Regions from separate parts of the Pseudoalteromonas sp. AS84 genome, predicted to be linked through region 1. Evidence: predicted binding sites of a transcription regulator. Region 1 holds the regulator's gene; each other region holds the start of a gene.
What was found. Region 1 encodes sigma-54, which starts transcription at its own class of promoters, with help from an activator protein. Its sites were predicted from a motif close to GTTGGCACGNNNNTNGNNT; they were not measured.
Positions count from the first base shown of each region.

Region 2: the regulator sigma-54 is predicted to act here: its motif matches at 2,504-2,522, upstream of WNY79_RS05250 (DUF3192 domain-containing protein).
Region 3: the regulator sigma-54 is predicted to act here: its motif matches at 1,585-1,603, upstream of WNY79_RS04685 (BON domain-containing protein).
Region 4: the regulator sigma-54 is predicted to act here: its motif matches at 2,298-2,316, upstream of WNY79_RS19185 (CsbD family protein).

Region 1 is NZ_JBBMQY010000016.1:73,893-78,229, reverse strand. Features, by position in the region: gene rapZ (RNase adapter RapZ) at 1-252, opposite strand, end outside; gene ptsN (PTS IIA-like nitrogen regulatory protein PtsN) at 271-723, opposite strand; gene hpf (ribosome hibernation promoting factor) at 728-1,015, opposite strand; gene WNY79_RS15455 (RNA polymerase factor sigma-54) at 1,043-2,542, opposite strand; gene lptB (LPS export ABC transporter ATP-binding protein) at 2,612-3,337, opposite strand; gene lptA (lipopolysaccharide transport periplasmic protein LptA) at 3,334-3,879, opposite strand; gene lptC (LPS export ABC transporter periplasmic protein LptC) at 3,869-4,337, opposite strand, start outside.
Region 2 is NZ_JBBMQY010000003.1:226,327-230,663, forward strand. Features, by position in the region: gene WNY79_RS05240 (ATP-binding protein) at 1-1,134, shown strand, start outside; gene WNY79_RS05245 (diguanylate cyclase) at 1,118-2,017, shown strand; gene WNY79_RS05250 (DUF3192 domain-containing protein) at 2,081-2,461, opposite strand; gene WNY79_RS05255 (D-2-hydroxyacid dehydrogenase) at 2,644-3,588, opposite strand; gene zntR (Zn(2+)-responsive transcriptional regulator) at 3,675-4,085, shown strand; gene WNY79_RS05265 (SO_0444 family Cu/Zn efflux transporter) at 4,072-4,337, shown strand, end outside.
Region 3 is NZ_JBBMQY010000003.1:99,520-103,856, reverse strand. Features, by position in the region: gene WNY79_RS04695 (hypothetical protein) at 1-373, opposite strand, end outside; gene WNY79_RS04690 (YqaE/Pmp3 family membrane protein) at 753-911, opposite strand; gene WNY79_RS04685 (BON domain-containing protein) at 983-1,549, opposite strand; gene WNY79_RS04680 (LiaF domain-containing protein) at 1,878-2,540, shown strand; gene WNY79_RS04675 (VOC family protein) at 2,579-2,995, opposite strand; gene suhB (inositol-1-monophosphatase) at 3,272-4,075, shown strand; gene WNY79_RS04665 (transporter substrate-binding domain-containing protein) at 4,129-4,337, opposite strand, start outside.
Region 4 is NZ_JBBMQY010000028.1:14,414-18,750, reverse strand. Features, by position in the region: gene WNY79_RS19190 (molybdopterin cofactor-binding domain-containing protein) at 1-1,984, shown strand, start outside; gene WNY79_RS19185 (CsbD family protein) at 2,053-2,250, opposite strand; gene WNY79_RS19180 (group II truncated hemoglobin) at 2,531-2,944, shown strand; gene hrpB (ATP-dependent helicase HrpB) at 3,028-4,337, shown strand, end outside.

The DNA of each region.
Region 1 (4,337 bases):
ATAAAATAACGTAGGATTTGCAAAGCCTGGTAAGTATTCAAGAATATCGTTAAATTCATCTTGCTCTTTAGGGATGTTTCGCACATCAATGCTAACAGCAATTTTATCGTAGCTATCAGACACACTGCGAACTAATGAAGGAAGCAAGTTAACTGGAATATTATCTACGCAATAATAGCCTAAATCTTCTACAACGCGTAAAGCAACCGACTTTCCAGAACCAGAACGGCCGCTTATGATAATTAACTCCATTTAACACCCTTTATAAAACTATGATTGATCGACAATAACTTGGTAAAGCTCAGCATCTGATTTTGCACAGCGTAACTGTTTACAAAAATCTTTGTTGTTTAGTTTATCAGCAATGGTTGCGAGAGTCTTTAAGTGCTGTTGGTTATCGCCATCTGGTACGATGAGTGCGACAAAAATATCAACAGGACGATTATCTATTGCATCAAAATTTATTGGAGTTTCGCTAACGAGTACTAAAGCTAAAGGCTCTTCTGCACCGCTCATTCGACCATGAGGAATGGCAATACCACGCCCAATACCTGTACTACCCAGTTTCTCTCTGCTCATTAAAGCAGTAAGGATATCCTGTTGCGGTAAATACGGAAGTTTGTCGTGAGCAAGTTCGCTAATGAACTCTAAAATTCTTTTTTTGCTATTAAAAAGGACCGCAGCTTTGCTGCAGTCCTGGCATATAAGTGAGCTTAATTTCATCATATTAGTGTCGAGCAAGCTTCTCTTTGTGTTTAATTACTTGTCGATCGAGCTTGTCGATCAACGAGTCAATGGCGGCATACATATCTTGATGTTCCGTAGAGGCAAATAGCTCAGCACCACTTACATGTATTGTAGCTTCTGCTTTTTGATTTAATTTTTCTACATCAAGAATGACATGAACATTATTAATATGATCAGAGTGTCTTTCTAGCTTCGCAAATTTGGTATTAATATAGTCTCTTAGTGAATCGGTTAATTCTACGTGACGACCAGTTAAGTTTAGTTGCATAAGCATTACCCTCTTTTTTTTTGCGTCTTAGATCAAGCTTTTACGCTGATTTGACGGTGGAATAGCCAGAGATTCGCGGTATTTTGCGATTGTACGTCTTGCTACTTTAATTCCTTGCTCAGCCAATATATCCGCTATTTTACTATCACTCAATGGTTTTGCTGAGTTTTCTGCAGCGATTAATTTGCGGATAAGTGCACGAATTGCTGTAGATGAACATTCACCACCGTTTTCGGTGCTTACATGGCTTGAGAAAAAGTATTTAAGCTCAAATATACCACGGGGTGTATGCATATACTTTTGAGTTGTTACGCGCGAAATTGTTGATTCGTGCATTTCTACCATTTCAGCAACATCATTTAAAACCATCGGTTTCATTGCTTCAGGTCCGTGTTCAAAAAAGCCTTGTTGTTGCTTAACAATACAATTAGTTACTTTTAAAAGCGTGTCGTTTCTACTTTCTAAGCTTTTAATAAACCATTTAGCTTCTTGTAAATGCGAGCGAATAAACTGGCTGTCACCACTCGATTTTACAGTGCGAGACATTGCAGCGTATTGGCTATTAACACGAATTTTAGGCATGCTATCTGGGTTTAACTCAACAACCCAGCGGCCTTTAATTTTTTTAACCGACACGTCTGGAATAACATACTCAGATTCTTCTCTTACAATAGTATCTGCTGGCTTAGGACTAAGAGTATGGATTAATGTCATTACTTCTTTAAGCTCTTCTTCTTTGAGCTTGGTTTTCTTCATTAATGTACGATAGTCACGAGCAGCTAATAAATCAATATGCTCGGTTAAAATCATTTTTGTTTCATTAATGTAAGGTGTTTCTTTATCAAATTGGTTAAGCTGAATACACAAACACTCTTGTAAACTACGTGCAGCAATACCGACAGGATCAAACAGTTGGATGCGCTTTAATACAGCTTCAATTTCATCAAGTTCGACTTCGTTATCATCTTCGTTTTCTTGATTAAAGCTTTCTAAAATCTCTTCGCAGCTTAGTGTTAAAATACCTGAATCATCAACGGCTTCTACGATGGCAATAGCAATAGCTTCGTCTGTAGGGCTAAATGGCGTTAATTGTAACTGCCACATTAAATACTCATGGAGCGTCTCTGTAGAGGCACCTTGATAAATTGATTCATCTTCAGGCATTGGACCCGATGATGCTGCAGGAGCGGCACTCATGTACTCATCCCAGCTAACATCCATAGCCATGTCGTCACTTAGCGTGTCTTTCGCAAGTGCTTCACCACTATCTTGTTCGTATTCGCTTGGAGCATCATCGGCAGATGCGCTAACAGTTATGTCATCGGTATCAGCTTTTTGCTCGTTTTTGCCAGCAGCATCTTCTGAGTAGTCTTGTTCTTCAACCTCTAATAGCGGGTTGCTGTCGAGAGCTTCTTGTATTTCTTGCTGGAGATCCAATGTACTGAGTTGCAACAAACGAATAGCTTGTTGCAGCTGTGGAGTCATTGTAAGTTGCTGGCCCATGCGCAGCTGTAGTGATTGCCTCATGTATCTCTAACAATCCTTTTATGTTGTTATAATTAATACTAGCAGATGCTTAAAGACATGGCGTAAATGTTACAGCCTAAATTGCTCGCCTAAGTAAACATCGCGTACTGTTTTATCATTTAATACGTGTTCTGGAGTACCTGATGCAATCAGCTCCCCATGAGAAACAATGTAGGCTTTTTCACAAACATCAAGGGTTTCTCTTACGTTATGGTCGGTAATTAATACTCCAATCCCACGATTTTTAAGATGTTCTATTATTTTCTTTATATCTAATACTGAAATTGGATCAACACCAGCGAACGGTTCATCCAGTAATATAAATTTAGGATCTGCTGCCAGCGCACGTGCTATTTCAACACGACGACGTTCGCCACCTGATAATGCCATACCTTGGCTATCACGAATGTGTTGTATGCTAAATTCATCTAATAATTTATCGAGAGTGTCTTCTCTAGCTTGTTTATTTAACTCTTTGCGCGTTTCTAAAATAGCCATTAAGTTTTGATAAACAGTTAGCTTTCTGAAAATTGAAGACTCTTGCGGTAAGTAGCCTATGCCTAATCTAGCACGACTATGCATAGGTAAAAGAGTAATATCGTTATCATCTATCGATATTTTACCTTTATCGCTAGGCACAAGGCCTACAATCATATAAAACGTGGTTGTTTTGCCTGCGCCGTTAGGGCCAAGTAAGCCAACAATACTGCCAGCTTTTACTTCAAGGCCAACGTTTTTTACAACTTCACGGCCTTTATAGCTCTTTGCTAATAGTTCTGCTTTTAATGTGCTCATGGTTGACCTTTGTCGCTTTTTTTACTTTTTTTAGTTTCAATGGGTACTAAAATTGTATGAACGCGGTCAGTTGAGTTTTCATCTTTTTCGGCACTGATTAGCTGCTGCTCAATGTCGTAGGTAATGCTTTTAGCATTTATTTTTTGTCCTGCTTGCGATACCTGTGCATTACCAACAAGCGTTAAAAAACGCTTAGATACATCGTAACGTACTTCGTCAGCACTGGCGCTCATAGTCGTGCCGTCTGATTGCTTCTCTTCAAAGTGGGCAGGGCTACCAGTGGCAATTAATAATTGCTTATTATCACCAAGTTCATCGCGTTTATGTACTTCGAGACGGTCGGCTGTAATACGGCGGTTACCGTGAATAATTTCAACGTTTTTCTCAAAAATCCCGACATTAGCTTTTAATTGACCTTCTTGCTTATCGGCGCTTATTGATATTTGATTTGCAGCAGGCTGTGTATTTGGCTCTGCAGCACTGCTATTAAATGCTAGTATAAGTGTAGGAATAATAAGTGATTTTAATATTTTATTGGTCATAATATATGGTTCGCGTATGGTTAATTAGTTTTATCACTTCGGTTTTTAAGTCGGCTTCTAGGCCTTTGCCGGTGATTTTTAAATTGGGTCCAGTGATGATAACGGGTTGCTCCGAGCGCATTGTTAATAGCTTTATATCTACCTGAATATTATCAGCATTGATTTTGTCTATCATGGCGTTATCGGTTAAGTTTTTGGCAACCACGTTACCTTCTAAAATTAATTGTTTGTCTTCGTATAATGTTGCTTCGTCTGCATTTATTTGCCACGTTTGCTTTTCGTTATATAAAGTAAAAATGGGTTTTTCAAAAAACGTGAAACCTAATTGCTGATATAGTTCCATTTTAGCCGCAGTTACTTTGTGGCTGATTGTACCTTGTTCGTCATAGGCTGTTTGTTTGAGTTCAATGGCTATGTAATCAGGCTTGGCAATAACTTCAGGCTCAGTCTGAGGCAAA
Region 2 (4,337 bases), on a different contig from region 1:
TTGGTTGATACCACTAAAAATACGATGTTACCGACTAATACATTGGCTATTTTATCGGATCAAAGTAAAGAGCTTAAGCAAGTAACAAATGCTTATACAGAGCTTGCTAATATTAATTTAGATGAAGTACTCAAATACCCAATTAAGCTCTCCAATATTCAAAAAATAATAATAGATGCAGCCGACTTACCTGCACTTTTAAATATTGAAGCAATTAATGATTCGTTATCAGCTAAAGAAACATCGGTAATTATTATTAATCATCAGCACACGCTTAATTTACCAACAAGTGAGCATTTAGCTGCGCACCACGTTAAAGCATCGGCATTGGGACAAAGGCTATTTAGCTTGAACTCTCAGCAAAAGCCTAAAGCGAGTACCAATGCGGTAATACACAACGTTGCTGAAATTAAAGCTGATATATCGGGTCTACTTGTGTTAGCCATTGATGATAATCAACTTAATTTAGAAATAATTAGCAGTGTACTTCGCCAAGCAAACGTAAATGTAGTGACTGCTTTAAGCGCATCTATTGGCATGGAATTATTGCAAATTTTAAGACCCGACTTAATATTGATGGATGTGCAAATGCCACAAATAGATGGCTGCCAAGCAACAGCCTTAATTCGTCAACAGTTTGACGCAAAGCAGCTGCCTATTTTTGCCTTAACGGCTCATTGTGAGCCTGCTGATATTGAACGTTCTTTAAAGTGCGGTATGAATAAGCATTTAACTAAACCGGTTGTTGCTAAAGTGCTTATTGATGCAATTGCCGATTTAAACTTAGTGAAACCAAGCTTTTTCGAAAAATCATTCGCTTTAACGCAGTTTAGTATGGATGAAAAGCTCCTCAATACAATGATTGATAAGTTTGCTAATTTATGTGAAACCCAGCTATCGCAAATAGAAGAAACAACCAATAAGGATGATTTGGTACGCTTAGTGCATAGTATAAAAGGTGTAGCAGGGAATTTAGGTTTTAGACGATTGTCTCACTGCGCTTTATTGTGTGAAAGAACACTTAAAACAACTAACAAGCCTGTTGAAATAACACTGAAAGAGCTTATTATGCAGTTAGAACAGGTAATTGTTTTTATAAAAGGGGTAGGGGCTAGGGATGTCGAAAAGAGCTAAAGTACTTATTGTAGATGATGATCCAATCAACCGATTAGTACTTGAAAAAACACTTAAAGTAGAACACGACGTATTCTTAGTTGAAAGTGGTGAAAAAGCACTGACCTTTGTAAAAACTGCGCAAGTTGATTTAATTATTCTTGATGTGATTATGCCAGGAATTGACGGTTATGAAGTGCTTGTACAACTTAAAGAAAATCCGATAACTCAATCGATCCCTGTTATATTTATATCAGCTAATCGTAGCCACGACGACGAAGCTAAGGGCCTAGAGCTCGGTGCTATGGACTATATAACTAAGCCATTTAGCCCTTCTATTGTGCGCGTTAGAGTACGTAACCAATTACTTATAAAGCAAAAAAATGATCTGCTAGAGATGCTAGCCTCGATTGACGGCTTAACTGAAATCCCAAATAGACGCTACCTAGACGAAAACTTAGCTCGAGAATGGCGCCGCAGTAAACGAAGCGGAACACCACTATCTGTGTTGCTTATGGATATAGACCACTTTAAACGTTACAACGATTGCTACGGACATCGTGCTGGTGATGAATGCTTAAAGGATGTTGCGCAAGCACTCGCAGCTCAGTGTGAACGTGGTAGTGACTTCATAGCTCGTTATGGTGGTGAAGAATTTGCAGCCGTCTTACCGGGAATTGATAAGCATGAAGCCTTGGAGTTTGCTAATAAATTACGCAATGCTGTAAATGCTTTAAATATAGAACACAAAGCCTCATTAAATGCAGACCACATCACTATTAGTATAGGTATCGCCACCACGCAAAGTGGTAAAGTGTATGCTGAGCAAGCATTATTAGAAGAGGCGGATTTAGGGTTATATGCTGCTAAAGATGCGGGGCGAGATAGAATAGTCGCACGGTAAAAATTTAATATAAAAAACGCCAAAATTTATATTGGCGTTTTTAGTATCAAACTACTTTTATTGTTACTGCGTGATCATACCTAAAGCAGTGTCACCAATGCCCACTAACTTATCATTTTTAAATACAAGTGGCGTACATTCATCTTTCGTTGTTTTAGAATCTGAATGCTTGCTATGAGTTACATAAAAAAGTACTTGGTATATATCGTCATCTTTTTTTAATAGCTCTGTGAAATTAGGCGTTTTTAATTGCGTTAAAACAGATTGATAGCTGCTATCCATTTTTAGCTCGGATATAGCTTCACGATTATTTTTATGTTGTGCTTGCCAGCTTGATGAGTTTTTCCCTGCCCAATGAGTCTCAGCTTCACCATCAGATACGGCAATAACACAGCCAGTTAAAAATGGTGCAATAAGGGCTGCTGCTAATAGAGATTTTTTCATTGTGATATTCCTTAAATGAGTTTTTAATATTTTGATCATATAAGGCAAGTAGTAGGCCAAGTTTAAAATCTTTTTAATTCAGTTGGTTAGGTTTTAAGGACTATGTTTTACTAATCATTTGCAAAAATAATTAGTAAAAACAGCCACATTTTAGTTTTTTTAACTATTTTCCCGCAGTGCAGTTACACCAAGCGGTTGCGTGATTCGCCTTTATTAAATGCCGCAATGTTTAAACTTACCTCATTAATTAAACGCACGATAGATTCAGTACTTGCCCATGCAATATGTGGAGTAAGTAATAAGTTATTGCCTTTGTAATTAGCAAGTGGGTTTGAAAGCTCAGCAGGCTCTTTAGTTAGTACATCAACCCCGGCTCCAGCAATTAGGTTTTGCTCAAGTGCTGTAGCTAAGTCGGCTTCGTTAATAATGCCACCACGAGCAGTGTTAATAATAATGCTACTTGGCTTCATCATTTTAAGCTCATTAAGTGCAATTAAATCACGTGTTTCATCGGTAAGTGGGCAGTGAACACTGATTATATCGGCTGTTTTAATAACGTCCTCAAAAGGCGTACGACCATCGCGGCATGCAGCCCCTTTGCGCTCTGCAACAATAATATTTGCGCCAAATGCCTCAGCCACTTTAGCAACGCCTTTACCTAGCGTACCACCGCCTATAATGGCAAATGTTTTGCCTTGTAAGTCGTTAAAGCTGTAATCGAGTATGCAAAACATTTCACTTTTTTGCCAAGCGCCTTGCTGGCAATCCGCCTGATAGCGATGTGTGTTACCCAGTAAGTTAGTAATTAAAGAGAATGTATGTTGAACAACAGAAGGGGTTGAATAGCCAGCTACATTAGTGACGGCAATACCAAATTCTTTAGCGGCTTCTAAATCAACATTATTAGTACCGGTTGCACTTACGCAAATCAGTTTAAGCTGTGTTAGCTGACTAATCGTATCGCGATTTAAAACCGCTTTATTAGTGATCAATACATCAGCGCCTTGGCAATGTTCAATAACTTGCTCTGGGCTAGTAAGTTCATAAGTCGTTAATTTACCAAGTTGTTCAATACAAGTAAGAGACGTTTTAGCTAACGTAGCGTTATCAAGAATGGTGATGTTCATGCTTTTCCTAAAAATAAATGAAACCCTTGACCTTAGTCTTAACTCTAGGGTTTATAGTCTGTTTAAAATAAATCGGAGAGAGAAATATGAGAATAGGTGAACTATCACACCAACTAGGTATCTCTAACGATACTTTAAGGTACTACGAAAAGCAGGGATTGTTAACGCCTAACAGGCGAAATTCTGCTGGATATAGACTATATGATAATAACGATTTAAAAGTGATGCATTTTATCATTAGAGCTAAAAATATAGGTTTTAGCTTGGCAGAGATAAAAGATCTCTTACTTATTAAATTTGAAAAATCATCACATTCCTGCTCTGAAGTTAAAAAAATTACACTTGAAAAAAGAGATTTGGTCGCGCAGCGTATAAAAGAACTCCAACAATTTCATCAATCATTAACCACATTGGCAGATAAGTGTTGTGGCTCGCAGCATATAGCAGAAAATTGTTCAATTTTAAGTGTTTTGGAGGATATAGATGACGTTACTTAATAATTTTTGGCAGTTATTTTTATTATCAGCACCTTGGCTAATGTTAGGGCTTTTGATTGCAGGTTTATTGAATGTATATTTACCTGAAAACTTATTGAGTAAACATTTAGGTAAAGAAGGATTTTGGACTACCGTTAAAGCCGCATTAATAGGCGCTCCTTTGCCCTTATGCTCTTGTGGAGTTATCCCTGCAGCTATTGGTTTGAGGCGAGCGGGTGCTTCTAAAAGTGCGACCACTGCATTTTTAGTTTC
Region 3 (4,337 bases), on a different contig from region 1:
ATTGAACAGTAATCGGAATAATAGGCGCAAAAAGTACACCTGCTATTTTTTTGTTACCTAAATACGAGGCGCTAGAGTTAATTGCATTATTGAAGCTTTGTCGTATTGCTACGTTTTGTGGTGTTTTAGAATGAAACATACAAATAATTGGAGTTACAAACGCAAGCGTTACATAACTAGACTTATACTTGTTGACGACCTTTTCTAAAATAAAGGTAAAAAACAGTGTTACAAATCCACTATACAAACCTTGCACTAATGCAGCTTGAAGCGTGACCGATTTAGCAATATCTGCCGAACTGTTTGCCCAGTAGGCCCAACTAAAATAAAAAACGAATGACACAACGCCTGACAGTATAAGTCGAATATTCAATTAGCTACCTCAATATGCGTAAAAACTCGGTTTAATGATAACACTAGAAGTGATGGTAATATTGCCACTTAATAATAGAGTAATTAATCGCGTATTGTAGATATATAAATAAACTAATGTTAAAGATTTTCTAAATGGCATCAATACAGAATCAGAACACTACTGTTAGTTAGAAAGCTTAATTGAAGTAAACGATAGGTGTGGCTGAGGGAATGTTGGGAGTGAGTTACAAGAAATAAATCACTTAGTTTGAGTAAATTAAAAATTAGATCTTGATAAAAAATATTACTTTAAAAACTAATATTGTGAGCCGATCAGTACTGAAGTTTTTTATTTAGCTAAACCTCAGTAGTCGGCTTACACAATATATAATCTGTCATTATTTTTTCGCAATAATGTAGATCGCATGTATTAACCCTGGGAAATAACCTAACAGTGTTAATAAAATATTTAACCAAAAATGCATACCTAAGCCAACTTGCAAAAATACACCTAATGGCGGCAATAAAACTGAAAGTATTATACGAATAATATCCATGATTAAACTCCATTTAAATTAAGCATTAAAAGGCGTAAAGCCCAGTGTTAGTGGGCCTTAACTATACTGTGTTATTCAGCAGTAATAGATAGTTTATCAACTACGTCACGAACATCTTCAGCATTTTTAGCAATTTTAACTGCTAGTTGTTTTTCAGCTTCAGACTCTACTGAGCCATTCAGAGTTACTATACCGTTGTCGGTATCAACATCGATGTCTGTACCACCAACTTCTGAATCAAACAGGAAGCGAGTTGTGATTACAGTGGTGATTTTAGCGTCCGTTAGGTCGTTATCATCATCGTCCATCATGTCTTTGCTTCTATCTTTTGTGTCCATGCTTTTAACAACAGTAAGGCTGTTTTCAACATCAGATACGCCATCTAGGCTAAGTACAAGTTCTTCTGCTAGCTCTTTATCAAGCTCGCTATTAACTTTACCTGTAAGTACTACCTTGCCATTTTTTACATCAGTGTTAATGTCAAAGTTGTTTAGATTAGTGTTCATAAGTAGAACTGTTTCTGCCTTACCATCAATCCAAGCATCTTTACTTTCGTTTTCCCAGCTGTTTGCTTGGGCACCCATAGCCGTAGTACCAAGAACTAGAGCTGCGATAATAGATTTGTTAAATGTTTTCATAATCTTTCTCCTTTTGATTAAAGACACTTTAACTAATGCGAGCTTTAGGCCAACTTTATTTCTATATATATTTCAACAGCTTGATATAATTTTGGGATAAGGCACTATCTATAGCTGTGTAACTATTTACAGGCTACTCGGTAAAACTTTCTCAAATAGTGAAAATAACTAGATAATTGCATTTTTGGTTAATCTATCGTTAATATAACAAAACATAAAACATCATTGAAAATTAAACCATTGATAATTAAGATTATTATGTTTGGTGCGTGCTTTGCATATAAACATCAGAAGCAGTATTAATAGCAAATATAATAAGGAATGCCCCATGTCTGTAAAAGTCGAAGACCGCCCAATAGAGCAAGTACGCGAACAAGTAATTGATCAATTAATTTATAATTACAGTCATGGGGTGATTTCTGTTGATGCATTTGAGAGGCGCTTAGATAACGCGATGGATGCACCGAACAACGAAGCTCTTTTAGCCTTAGTAGAAGATTTAACACTTAATACTGATCAGCAATATAAAGCAGAAAAACAATCGCAATTTACACCACATTATAGTGCACAACAAAACAGTGATGATGATTTTACATTACGCAGCATTTTAGGCTCTAACGAGCGAAGCGGTCAGTGGGTCGTGCCAAAGAATATATATTTGAGTAACTTTATGGGATCGGTGGTGCTAGATTTTACCGATGCCATTTTTGCGCATCAAAATGTAACTATTCACGTTAACTGTATTTTTGGTAGTGATGAGATTTACGTACCAGAGCATGTAAATGTAGTGTCTAAAATGTTTTGTATTTTAAGTAGCCTTGAAAATAAATCTGTGTCGCTTAACAAACGCCAAGGTCCTACTATTCACATTGAAGGAAAGGCAGTAATGGGCTCAGTCGAAGTAAAAATAAAGCGCACAATTAAAGAAAAATTTATGAGCTTTGCAAATGAGCTAAAAACTCAGTTTGGCACGGGTAATAATCGTTCATAAAGCCTCGTTAAGCACCGCACTTTGCGGTGCTTAACCTATTATAAATCGTTATTTCGCTCACTTGGGATATCACTTAAATATTCTACAAATTCTACTTCAAACCCTGCGGGGTCAATAAAATAAACATTCTTCCTAAAAGGGTTCTCACTACCTTGCTTACTTATCCCAAAACCCGTTTTATTTAAGCGTGCTACTACTTCATTTAAGTTACTAGTTACATAAGCAAAGTGTGCAAAACCAACTTGATGGCCCGATAAGTTTCTGTTTTCACCCTCACCATGATCGCTTATCGCAATATAATGCGTGTCATCCCCAAAGTGTACCCAGCGTCTTGGTTTTCCATGCCAATCGCCTCTGCCCTCACTTCTAATCGACCAATGTGGAAACACAGCTCGGTAAAATTTAAGCATACTATCTATATCACTCGCGACTAAGTTTACGTGCTCTAAATACATTATGTTGTCCTATCAATTAAGTTAGGAGCACGATAAAACCTCAAGCTAACTTTAGGTAAAGCGTTATTTAAAATTAATTCGATTTAATAAACACATAAAGGAACATAATGACTTATTAATTGCTCATTATTATTTTTTTAAAATATATACACATTTCAATCTTGTATAAAAAACAAACATAAGTATTTGGGGTTTATTGTTTACTTTATGTCAAAAGTCGCTAAAATACGCCGGCTGAAATATATAAACGTTCTTTTACAACCCAAAGGTAATACCATGCATCCAATGTTAAACATTGCGGTTCGCGCTGCGCGCAACGCAGGCAAAATTTTACTTCGCGCAAGTGAAGATTTATCAAAAGTTGAAGTGCAACAAAAAGGCGCTAACGACTTAGTAACTAACATTGATAAAGAAGCCGAAGCCGTAATTCGTGACACTATTTTACAGTCTTACCCTACTCACTCTATTGTTGGTGAGGAATTAGGTGAGCATAAAGGCAAGGATGATGATTACCAATGGATTGTAGATCCTATCGATGGAACAACTAACTTCATCAAGGGTATCCCTCATTACGCGGTTTCTATCGCACTTAAAGTTAAAGGTCGTTTAGACCAAGCTGTTATTTATGATCCAATTCGTGGCGAGCTTTTCACTGCGTCTCGCGGACAAGGCACTCAGTTAAACAGTAAACGTCTACGTGTTAGCAAAACAACGGTCCTTGCAGGCACTGTACTTGCTACTGGCTTCCCTTTCAAAAACAAAAACCACATGGACGCATACACTGAAGCGTTTAAAGCATTGTTTGTACACACTGCAGACATTCGCCGCGCAGGTTGTTCTGCTTTAGATATGGCATACGTTGCAGCTGGCCGTGTTGATGGTTTTTTTGAAATTGGTTTAAAACCTTGGAACTCTGCTGCAGGCGAACTAATGGTTAAAGAAGCCGGCGGTATGGTTGTAGATTTCGCTGGTGGTAATAACTATAGCCACAGCGGCAATATCATCTGTGGTTCACCAAAACTGACCCAAGCAATTATTCGTGAAATTCGTCCAGTATTAACTGAGTCGTTACTTCGCTAATTTAATGCTATTAATAGCATGCTAAAAAGGAGCTCAGGCTCCTTTTTTTGTGCCTAAAAATAAGGGTTATCGAGTTTAATCTCAACCGTTTTGCCTTTTGTATACGGTAAAGTATTTAAATCCTTTGCGAAGTATTCATCAAATAATGCATCAAACTCGCCGTTTTTCTGCATCACAATTAACCCCTCTTCAATAGCCTTTGCCAATTCAGGTTTACTTTTAGTCACAAAATAATAAATACCCGTTGGGTAGCTTATGTACA
Region 4 (4,337 bases), on a different contig from region 1:
GGATAAGGTTATTGTTATTCAGGGTAAGGGCGACCCTAAATACGGCGATCAAAATACCGATGGCTCGCGCAGTATTCGCTACAATATGCAGCGCCTGCGTGAAATGGGCGCAAGTGTGCGTTACATGATGCAGCACGCTGCCGCTAAGCATTGGGGTGTAAAACCAGAAACATGTACCGCAGTACAGCATGTTGTTACTCACAGCTCAGGTAAATCACTTACTTATAAAGATTTAATCGACTTAGCATTTACAATAACGCCACCAGAAGCTGATAAACTAACACTTAAAACACGCAAAGAATGGCGCTATATTAATACCGGCATGGCGCACATAGATTTAGCCGATTTAGTAACAGGTAAAGCAATATTTGCAGCCGATGTACGCGAACCACAAGCGCTGGTGGCTATAATTGAACGCCCGCCGGTAGTAGGCGGTGTTGTTAAGTCATTTGATGCCAGTGCTACAAAAGCGTTGAACGGCGTTATAGATGTTATTGAAATACCTGCACCAAAAGGCGCGCCGCAGTTTCAGCCAAAAGGCGGTATTGCGATTATAGCTAAAAACACATGGGCTGCATGGCAAGGGCGTAAAGCATTAAAAGTAGTGTGGGATGATGGCAAAAATGGCGATTACAATTCAGAAGAATTTAAAAAGTCATTACTAAAAACAGTACAAACTCCACAGGTAAACATACGTGATAAAGGCGATGCCATGGGAGTGTTGGCTAAATCGAGCAATAAATTGGTAGCTGATTATTACGCACCGCATCTTGCTCAAGCACCAATGGAGCCGCCTTGTGCAACAGCTATGTACAACAAAGACAGTGTTGATATATGGGCTGCTACGCAAAATCCACAAGCCGATATGAAAACAGTGGCGGCAATGCTTGGCATGGATGAGAGCAAAATTAATGTTCACGTTACCATGTTAGGAGGCGGTTTTGGGCGTAAGTCAAAACCTGACTTTTCAGCAGAAGCGGCTTACCTTTCAATGAAAGTAGGCAAGCCTATTCGTGTGCAATGGACGCGTGAAGACGACATACAACATGGTTTTTACCATGCAGTTTCGGCTCAGCACATTGAAGCATCGCTAGATAAAAATGGTGCTATAGAATCTTATTTACACCGCACCGCGTTTTCACCGATCACCTCTACCTTTTCAGAAGGGGCGACTACGCCAGGAAGCTTTGAACTGCGCTTAGGATTTACCGATAACCCTATTAACACACCTAACATGAAGTTAGAAAACGGTGATGCGCCTGCTAAAGCACGAATTGGTTGGATGCGTTCTGTATCAAATATTTTTCATGCCTTTGCTATTCAGTCATTTATTGGTGAAGCAGCGCACAAAGCCGGTCGCGACCAAAAAGACTATTTACTAGACACTATAGGTCCAAGTCGTATTGTTGATGTAACAGAGCAAAATGCTACATACGATAATTACGGTGGCGATAAAGCGGTTTATCCTCTAGATATTGGCAGACTGCGCCATGTTATTGAAAAAGTAGCTGACATGAGTAAATGGGGGCGAGAGCTTCCTAAAGGTCGAGGTTTAGGAATAGCAGCACACAGAAGCTTTTTAACTTACGTAGCGACGGTAGTTGAAGTAGAAGTGTCGGATGCTGGCGATTTAAAAGTAATTAAGTCGTGGGTTGCCATTGATGCGGGTACGGTTGTAAACACCGACACCGTTAAAAACCAAACCCAAGGTGGCTCTATTTACGGGATTACAACTGCAATCAGCGATGGTATTACCTTTGATAAAGGCCGCGTACAGCAAAGTAATTTTCATGATTATCGCGTACCGCGTATGAGCGACTCACCTCTTGAGATTGACGTTGAAATTGTACAAAGTGATGCACCACCAGCAGGTGTAGGCGAGCCGTCTACACCAGTTTATGCGCCAGCATTATGTAATGCTATTTTTGCAGCGTGCGGAAAGCGTATTAGGCAGTTACCGATTGGTAACCAATTAAAAGCGTAGCTAAATAACCTACAGCTTAAACAAAAAAACCGCCAAATGGCGGTTTTTTTAAAAGCGGTTAACGCGGTTTAACGACCTTTTTCAAACTCATCAACTTCACGCTCTGCTTCTTCTTTAGATTTACCGTATTGCTGCTGGATTTTACCAACTAGCTCTGTACGGCTACCTTCAATTTTATCTAAATCGTCGTTGGTAAGATCGCCCCATTTTTGTTGAGCCTTACCTTTAAGTTCTTTCCAATTACCTTCGATACGATCGCTGTTCATAAGTTTATCCTTACTTTAGGTTAGTGAATTAACTGTCAGTTATAAAGTAGCAAGCCTTGTACCAAGGAATAATAATGGTTTTATTGTCTTTATTATCAGTTGGTTATATTCTTATGTTGAGCGATTTTGTTTTTAATATTGCGCTATTTATTAAAAAATATACATAGCAGCCTGTAATTATTGCTGACATAAGTTACGCCGCTTTGATGTAACTCATTCTTAAATTTTTGTTTTAAGCTAATATGTAGGTATTAAATAAAGTAGTTAACCTGAGTGAGTTATGAATACAAAAACGTGTGAATACGGAGTGGATGACTGCTCATACAAAATGGCAGGTGAGTTAGCAGGTATTACACAATTGGTGAATGCGTTTTACGATAATATGGACGCTTTAAAAGAGGCTGAAAATATAAGGAGTATGCATTCAAAAGACTTATCGGCATCGCGAAAAAAGCTCGCTTATTTTTTGTCGGGCTGGTTAGGTGGTCCTAAATTATACGCTGAACATTTTGGCAGTATTAACATTCCTCAAGCGCACAAACATTTACATGTAGGAATTGAGCAAAGTGATGCATGGCTTTTATGCATGCAAAAAGCGGTTGATAAGCAACCTTACGAAGCACCATTTAAAATTTACTTAATGCAGCAATTACGAGTGCCTGCAGATCGAATTAGAATGGTGTCGGGTAGTTAATAGCAATTATTAATAAGCATCTACCGCGGTGTCGCTGCGGTTTTTTGTTACAATGCCTGCAAAGCAATTTAGGATAAATAGCTGTGCTGCCGGTTCAAGACATATATCAACAACTCGTTACTACATTACAACGTAATCCTATTACGTTATTACAAGCACCGCCTGGTGCGGGTAAATCTACGTGGTTGCCGCTGCAACTTATGCGCGATGGGTATTTTAAACGTATTGTAATGCTAGAGCCTCGTCGTTTAGCTGCACGTAATATTGCCAGTTACCTAGCAAAGTGCCAAAACGAGAGTGTTGGGCGAAGTGTGGGCTTGCGGATTAGGGGCGAGAGTAAAGTAAGCGCTAATACGCGCCTCGAAATAGTCACCGAAGGCATGCTCACACGCATGCTGCAAAACGACCCCGAATTAAGCGATATAGATTTACTGATATTTGATGAATTCCATGAGCGCTCAATTGCAGCCGATACTTCACTTGCCTTTGCTTTAGAGACCCAAAGTGCGCTGCGCGAAGATTTAACCATCATGCTTATGTCGGCAACGCTAGATACTGAGCGTTACACAGCATTTTTTGATTGCCCTGTAATTCAATCAAATGGTCGCAGCTACCCAATAGACGAAGTATACATACCCATAAAAGATGAAAGCCGCTGGCTTGATGCAATTCCTACCATAATAAAACAAGCACTTAATGAGCAAACAGGTAGTGCATTGGTATTTTTACCTGGGCAATTTGAGATACTACGCGTGCAACAAGCACTCACCGACTTACCCAGTAACTGCCTAGTTGCCACGCTATTTGGCGAGCAAGATAAAGCTAATCAGCAAGCTGCTATTGCCCCTGCACCAAACGGTATGCGCAAAGTAGTGCTTACCACCAATGTAGCAGAAACCAGTTTAACTATTGAAGGCATACGCATTGTAATTGACTGCGGCAAGCGCCGTGCAGCTACCTTTAATTTAAAAACAGGGGTTACTGAGCTCACAACACAAAGTATATCGCGCTCGTCTGCTGTGCAGCGTGCTGGGCGTGCGGGGCGAATAGAGCCGGGTATTGTATATAGGCTTGGCTCAAAGCAAACCTTTGAGCGACGTAATAGCCACGACAATCCCGAAATACTCACATCAGACATAAGCCAACTTATGCTTGAGGCAAAGCAGTGGGGAGCCAGTATTGATGAGTTAACCCTACTTGATAAGCCCACTGAGCAACAAAGCGAGCAAGCAAGTAATTTACTTAATATGCTTGAAGCTATTGATAGCAAAGGCAAGCTCACACCGCTTGGCAGTAAAATGTTAGGTTTTGGCGCTGATATTCGTTTGGCGCATATGCTATTAAAAGCACAAATACTTGATGAACAACTCCCTGGTATTTTTAGGCTCGCTAT